DNA from 2 places in the Pseudarthrobacter sp. LMD1-1-1.1 genome. Region 2 is predicted to be linked to the other one. Evidence: predicted binding sites of a transcription regulator. Region 2 holds the regulator's gene; the other holds the start of a gene.
The links. Region 2 encodes Rex, which represses fermentation and respiration genes when NADH is low (regulators of the CRP and FNR family bind a similar motif). Its sites were predicted from a motif close to CTTGTGAANNNNTTCACAAG; they were not measured.
Positions count from the first base shown of each region.

Region 1: araB (ribulokinase) is a predicted target of Rex. The motif match lies at 2,248-2,267, and genes of this name have one in related genera.

Region 1 is NZ_JBEGHP010000027.1:18,758-22,165, reverse strand. It holds gene MRBLMD1_RS21150 (L-ribulose-5-phosphate 4-epimerase) at 1-349, opposite strand, end outside; gene araB (ribulokinase) at 346-2,106, opposite strand; gene chvE (multiple monosaccharide ABC transporter substrate-binding protein) at 2,374-3,408, shown strand, end outside.
Region 2 is NZ_JBEGHP010000001.1:129,780-133,187, forward strand. It holds gene MRBLMD1_RS00610 (helix-turn-helix domain-containing protein) at 1-210, shown strand, start outside; gene MRBLMD1_RS00615 (30S ribosomal protein bS22) at 362-460, shown strand; gene MRBLMD1_RS00620 (HAD family hydrolase) at 565-1,383, opposite strand; gene MRBLMD1_RS00625 (glutaredoxin family protein) at 1,462-1,716, shown strand; gene MRBLMD1_RS00630 (redox-sensing transcriptional repressor Rex) at 1,727-2,431, shown strand; gene MRBLMD1_RS00635 (hypothetical protein) at 2,503-3,330, opposite strand.

The sequences.
Region 1 (3,408 bases), on a different contig from region 2:
CCACCTCCGGCATGTGCCGGTACACATAGGCGTGCGCGGCGGTGTCCGACGACGGCGACAGCGGCGGGTTGCCCCAGTCCACCGTGCCGCCCCCACCAAGGTTGGTGCCCCTGACCGGGGTGCCGTACAGGTCGGTCACGATCATCTGCTCCGGGGCCAGGTCCTGGTACGAGACACCGGAGGGCTTGATGACCATGAGGTCGGTGCCGGGCACGCGGGCGGAGACGTTGCCCGCGGTCCACACCACCAGGCCATACCGGGTCAGCTCGGCGTGCAGGGCGCACACCTCCGCCCGGACACGGGCGATGGTTTCCAGGAGGCCGGTTCCGGCGCCTGCTGCGGCGCTCATGCGGACACCTCCACGGGTGATTCGGAAACGGAGCCTGCGCCGGAGAGGCCGGTGCGCGCGGCTTTGCGCTGGATGGCCTTGAGCCGGTGCATGACGTCGTTGCCGCCCCTGCCGAAGTAGTCGTGGAGGGCCTTGTATTCCTGGAACAGTTCTTCGTAAGCGGCCGCGTTTTCGGGAATTGGGGTGTAGACCTCCCCGGGCTCGGCGCCCATGGCCGCGGCGGCCGCACGGATGTCCGCGTATTCGCCCGCTGCGACAGCAGCGTGGATGGCCGATCCCAGGGCCGGACCCTGATCCGAGCCGATGGTGGACAGCTGCAGGCCGGTGGCGTCTGCGTAGATCTGCATCAGGAGTTTGTTCTTGAGCAGGCCGCCGGCCACGATGAATTCCTTGACCGGAACCCCGGCGTCGCGGAAGGCGTCCACGATGGTGCGGGTTCCAAAGGCGGTGGCTTCCAGCAGCGCGCGGTAGGTGTCCTCGGGCCTTGTGGCCAGGGTCTGGCCCACCACAATGCCCGAAAGCTCGTGGTCCACCAGGACCGAACGGTTGCCGGAATGCCAGTCGAGCGCGATCAGGCCGTGCTCTCCGATGGCCTGCCGGGATGCCAGTTCGGTGAGGTACTCGTGGATCCCCAGTCCGGCGCCCTCGGCAGCCTGGTGGTATTCGGGCGGGACGCCGTACTTGGTGAACCAGCCGAAGATGTCTCCCACGCCTGACTGTCCGGCCTCGTAGCCCCACAGGCCCGGCACGATGCCACCATCCACGGCACCGCACATTCCCGGTACCTCGCGCAGCTCGCTGCCGTTCATGACGTGGCAGGTGGAGGTGCCCATGATCGCCACCAGCTGGCCGGAGTCCACCGCCTTCGCGGCCGGGGCCGTGACATGGGCGTCAACGTTTCCCACGGCCACCGCGATGCCCTCCGGCAGCCCGGTCCAGGCGGCTGCCTCCGCCGTCAGGGTGCCGGCGGCGTCCCCCAGCTGGCCGATGGTGTGCTCCAGCTTGGAGCTGACAAAGTCCTTGAAGTCCGGGTTCAGGGCGGCCAGGAAATCCTCCGACGGATACCGGCCATCCTGGTAGATGCCCTTGTAGCCGGCAGTGCAGGCGTTGCGGACATACCGGCCGCAGAGCTGCCAGACGATCCAGTCCGCAGCCTCCACCCAGTGGTCCATCGCGGCGTAGGCCTCCGGGTCCTCCTCCAGCAGCTGCAGCCCCTTGGCGAATTCCCATTCGGAGGAGATCAGGCCCCCGTAACGGGGAAGCCAGTCCTCCCCCCGTTCAGCGGCAAGCCGGTTGATCCGGTCGGCCTGGCCCTGCGCAGCATGGTGGCGCCAGAGCTTTACATAGGCGTGCGGGCGGTTGGCGAAGCCGGGCAGTTCGTTGAGGGGCGTGCCGTCCGACTTAACCGGAACCATGGTGCAGGCAGTGAAATCCGTGGCAATGCCGACGACGGCGGCGGGGTCGATCCCGGCGTCCGCCACCGCGGCGGGGACGGCGGTCCGCAGGACGTCCCGGTAGTCGTTGGGCACCTGAAGTGCCCATTCCCCGGGAAGGCGGGCGCCGGCGTCGCCCGCGGTGTCCCGGGGCAGGACGTCGGTAACCACGGCGTGGGGGTACTCATGGACGGCGCTGCCCAGTTCCTTGCCGTCGCGGACACGCACCACCACGGCACGGCCTGAAAGGGTTCCGTAATCCACCCCGATGACGCAATGGTCATGGCGGGACTCGGAGCCGGGAGTGAACAGCGCATCTGGCATGGGGTTGCCTCCGTCCGGGAGGCTTAGGCCTCATTACCGGGTTTGTAGGGGTCAGGGTGTAGCTATGTGCTGCAGCAAGTGTGAACGCTAACAAAGAAGAAGTCAATGAAGCCGAAAAGTTTCCGAAATTCCTGCCGGGCACTCTTGTTAGCGTTCACAAACCGGTCTATATTGAACCGACACATCAACAATGTGGCCAGGACCAGGGAGCACTGGTGCTGCCTGGTCCACCAACACTTCGCGGCAGTGCTGCCGCGGAAGGAGAAAATGGTGAGAATCAAAAAACTGATGGGCGCGGTGGCCCTTGTCCTCGCCCTGACGGTGGGCGCCACAGGTTGCGGCTCCCGCGGCGGGGCCAGCGAATCCAGCGGTGCCGCCAAGCCCAGTGATTCACTGGTAGGCATTTCAATGCCCACGCAGACATCCGAACGGTGGATCGCTGACGGCGCCAACGTGGAGAAGTCCCTGAAGGACCTCGGCTACAAGACGGACCTGCAGTTCGCCAATGACGATATCCCCACGCAGGTGTCGCAGATCGAGAACATGCTGACCAAGGGCGCCAAGGCCCTGATCATCGCCGCCATTGACGGCACCACCCTGACTGACGTCCTGGCCAAGGCCAAGGAGCAGAACGTCAAGGTCATCGCGTACGACCGCCTCATCAACGGCACGCCCAACGTCGACTACTACACCACGTTCGACAACTACACGGTTGGTGTCCAGCAGGCCACCTCGTTGCTGACCGGGCTGGGCCTGGTCGATGCCAGCGGCAAGAAGGTGGACGGCAAGGGCCCCTTCAACATCGAGCTTTTCGCGGGCAGCCCCGACGACAACAACGCCAACTTCTTCTGGACCGGCGCCATGGACACCCTCAAGCCGTACATGGATGCCGGCACCCTGAAGGTCCCCAGCGGACAGACCAAGTTTGAGCAGGCAGCGATCCTCCGCTGGCAGGCACCCGTGGCCCAGAAGCGCATGGAGGACATCATCACCTCCGCGTACAGCTCCGGCACCAAGCTGAACGGCGTCCTGTCCCCGTATGACGGCCTGTCCATCGGCATCATCTCGGCCCTCACCAGCACCGGCGGCTACGCCAAGGGAAGCCTGCCCGTGGTAACCGGCCAGGACGCCGAAAAGGGTTCCGTGAAGTCCATCGTCGCCGGCGAGCAGTACTCCACCATCTTCAAGGACACCCGCCAGCTCGGCGCGCAGGCCGTCAAGATGGTTGATGCTGTCCTCAAGGGCCAGGAACCGGAAACCAACGACACCAAGACCTACAACAACAAGGTCAAGGTTGTCCCG
Region 2 (3,408 bases):
TCGGCAGAACAGAACTTCTCCAACGCGAAGTTCCTGACCGTGGCTGAAGTGGCCGAGGTCATGCGCGTCTCCAAAATGACTGTTTACCGCCTGGTTCACTCAGGCGAAATGCCCGCGGTGCGCTTCGGCCGCTCCTACCGTGTCCCCGAAAACGCCGTCGAACAGTACCTCAAAGGTGCTGTTGTGGACGGCCACACCGAGACCGCCTGAGGCGGCCTGTCCCGAGCCGCCCCCGATAAGCGGTACCCTGTTAAGGAACGTTTTACGTCATTGTAAGAATCTGTCAGTTGTTCAGTTCGTAGCTTTGTCCGCGGACATTCCCCATCAGGCAGGTACTGCATCTAGTTTGTAAGGAACTTTCGTGGGTTCAGTTATCAAGAAGCGTCGCAAGCGTATGGCCAAGAAGAAGCACCGCAAGTTGCTTCGCAAGACCCGTCACCAGCGCCGCAACAAGAAGTAGAGATACTTCGAACAGCGTGGAAATGCCCGTCGCCTTCCAAAGGCGGCGGGCATTTTTTTGTCTTCAGGGTTTAGACTGCAGGCTTTTGGCTGCGGCAGGGTGGTTTATGCCCGGGGACCGCGGATGCGGGCGAAGCCCTTCCAGAGGCCGTAGACAGCGCCGCCGAAGGTTGCTGCCTTGAGGCCCAGCGTGGCAGCGCGGCGGCCCGCGCGGAAGTCATAAACGGGCCAGTTCCGGTCCCGGGCGTGCCGGCGAAGCTTGGCGTCCGGGTTGATGGCCACGGGGTGTCCCACCAGTGACAGCAGCGGCACGTCGTTGTAGGAATCGCTGTACGCCCAGCAGCGTTTGAGGTCCAGGCCCTCCTGGTCCGCAATTCCCTGGACCGCTACGGCTTTGGCCGAGCCGTGCAGGATGTCCCCCACCAGGCGCCCGGTGTACATGCCGTCCGACACCTCACCTACTGTCCCGAGCGCTCCGGTCAGCCCCAGCCGGGTGGAGATGACTGTTGCCACTTCGATGGGGGTGGCCGTCACCAGCCAGACGCGGCGGCCCACCCGCAGGTGCTGTTCCGCCAACGCCTTGGCGCCGGGCCAGATCCGCGATGCGATCATCTCGTCGTAGACTTCTTCGCCGAGGGCCTTGATGTCGTCAACGGTGATGCCGGCGGCCAGCGTCAGGGCCGAATCACGGACCGCATGGACGTCGTCGATATTCTCACCGCGCGCCACGAACTTGAACTGCTTCCACGCGAATCCGGCCGCCTGGGCCAGGGTGAACGCGCCGCGCTGGTGCATCTTCCGCGCCACGTGGAAGAGGCTGGCGCCGCGCATCAAAGTATTGTCCACATCGAAAAACGCCGCTTCACCGGGCTGCGGCGCAGCAACCGGCCGCGTGACGACGGCGACGTATTTCTCCTCGGGCATGGACTTGAGTCTAGTCAATCCACCCGCTGGCCGCCGTCGGCGTCACCCGCACGGCGCGAACGGCGATACCGTTAAGCCATGGCTACCCCCCGCGTCGTCCTGGTCACCAAAGCTGACTGCCACCTTTGCGAGGAGGCGCGCGACGCCGTCGGCCGGGTCACTGCCTCGTTGGGCCTTACCTGGAGCGAAGAGCTGGTGGACAACCAGCCCGAACTGCGGGAGCGTTACGCCGAAGAGATCCCCGTGGTCCTGGTTGACGGGGTGCAGCGCGACTTCTGGAAGATCGACGAAGCCCGGCTGGAACGCGTCCTGCAGCGCGCCATGGCCAATTAGGGGGATGCGAGTGACGTCCTTGGATTCAACGTCCCAGCCTGTCCCGGGCGTCCCGGATGCCGCGGGTGCACCGGCAAAGCAAATTCCCCCTGCTGCCGTGGCCCGGTTGACCCTGTACCTCCGGGCCCTGAACACGCTGCTGGCCGAGGGTGTTGAGCGCGTCTCCTCTGACTCTTTGGCGGAAGCCTCCGGCGTCAGTTCCTCAACGCTGCGCAAGGACCTGTCCCACGTGGGGTCCTACGGCACCAGGGGAGTGGGGTACGAGGTCCAGTACCTCAGCCGCCACATTGCCGCGGCCCTGGGGCTCACGCATGACTGGAAAGTGGCCATCGTCGGAGCCGGAAACCTGGGCAAGGCGCTGGCACGCTACGGCGGCTTTGAATCGCGTGGCTTCGATGTGGTGGCCATCTTCGACGCGGACCAGATGGTGGTGGGCAACGAGGTGGGATGGCTGCGGGTCAGCGACGTCGCGGACCTTGAGACCGTCCTCCACCGCACCGGGGCCAACATGGTGGTGCTGGCGCTTCCTGCGGCGGTGGCGCAGGGCATCTGCGACCGGGTGGTGGCGGCGGGCGTGCACAGCGTGCTCAGCTTCGCACCGGTAATGCTCCAGGTTCCGGAAGGGGTCAACCTCCGCAAGGTGGACATGGCCACGGAGCTGCAGATCCTGGCCTACCACGCCCAGCGGGCGCAGGCGCCGGGGCAGACAGCCTAGGGGCACGGTTTAAAGGCGGCGGCCCGGGATGCTGGACATCCCGGGCCGCCGCTGCGTTCTGTGGTTGGTGGTCAGCGCCCGTAAGGGTTGCCGAAGCCACCGGAATACGGGTTGGCGAAGGGCTGCTGCTTCCGGAAGTAGGGGGCAGCGGCAGGGAGGTAGAGCAGGACGATGGCGGCGATCCCCAGGACGGTCCCGATCGTTGCAAAGGAGGGGATTCCGAACAGGCCGAAGACCGACAGTGCAGCAAAGACGGTTCCCAGGATGCGGGCCCAGTTCTTGCCCTTGCGGATGAAGAAGGCCACCAGCAGGTAGAGGGCGGCGCCGATGATGCCAAAGACCACCAGGGAGCCGGCGATGAAGGGCTTGATGTCGTCGTAGGTGATGTCCGCCCCGCTGGCCCGGACCTGCTGTTCAAATTCCTGCCGGAACTGCGGGGCATCCAGCTGGGTGAGGTTGACGAGGATGGAGATGACATAGATCGCGGTGGCCGCGATCAGCAGCCAGAACGCGATGTTCACCAGCTGGGGGACGCCGTTGCTGCCGGCCGGCTGCGGCTGCTCCGAGGGGTACTGGCCGTAAGGGGACTGGCCATACGGCGACTGCCCGTACTGGGGTGCATTCTGGCCGTAGCCCGGGGCCTGCGGAGCGTTCTGCCCGTACGGGGAACCGTACTGCGGCGCGTTTTGCCCGTACTGCGGCGCTGCGGGCGGTTGGGAACCGTACTGGGGCTGGTTCTGCCCGTACTGGGGAGCGTTCTGGCCATACTGCGGCGCGTTCTGGCCGTAGCGGGGCTGCTGTGGTCCGGGCTGCTGGCTACCGGACTGGCCGTTCCCTGGCTGGCCATTGCCGGAGTGGGGGTCTTGGGGCGCGGGAGGCGGGACGGGAGGAGTACTCATGGCGTTCCTTCTGCAGGTCGGGATCCAGGTAGGCTGCCGGGAATCGGTCCTCAGCCTTCCCCCCAGCGTGGCTTAAGT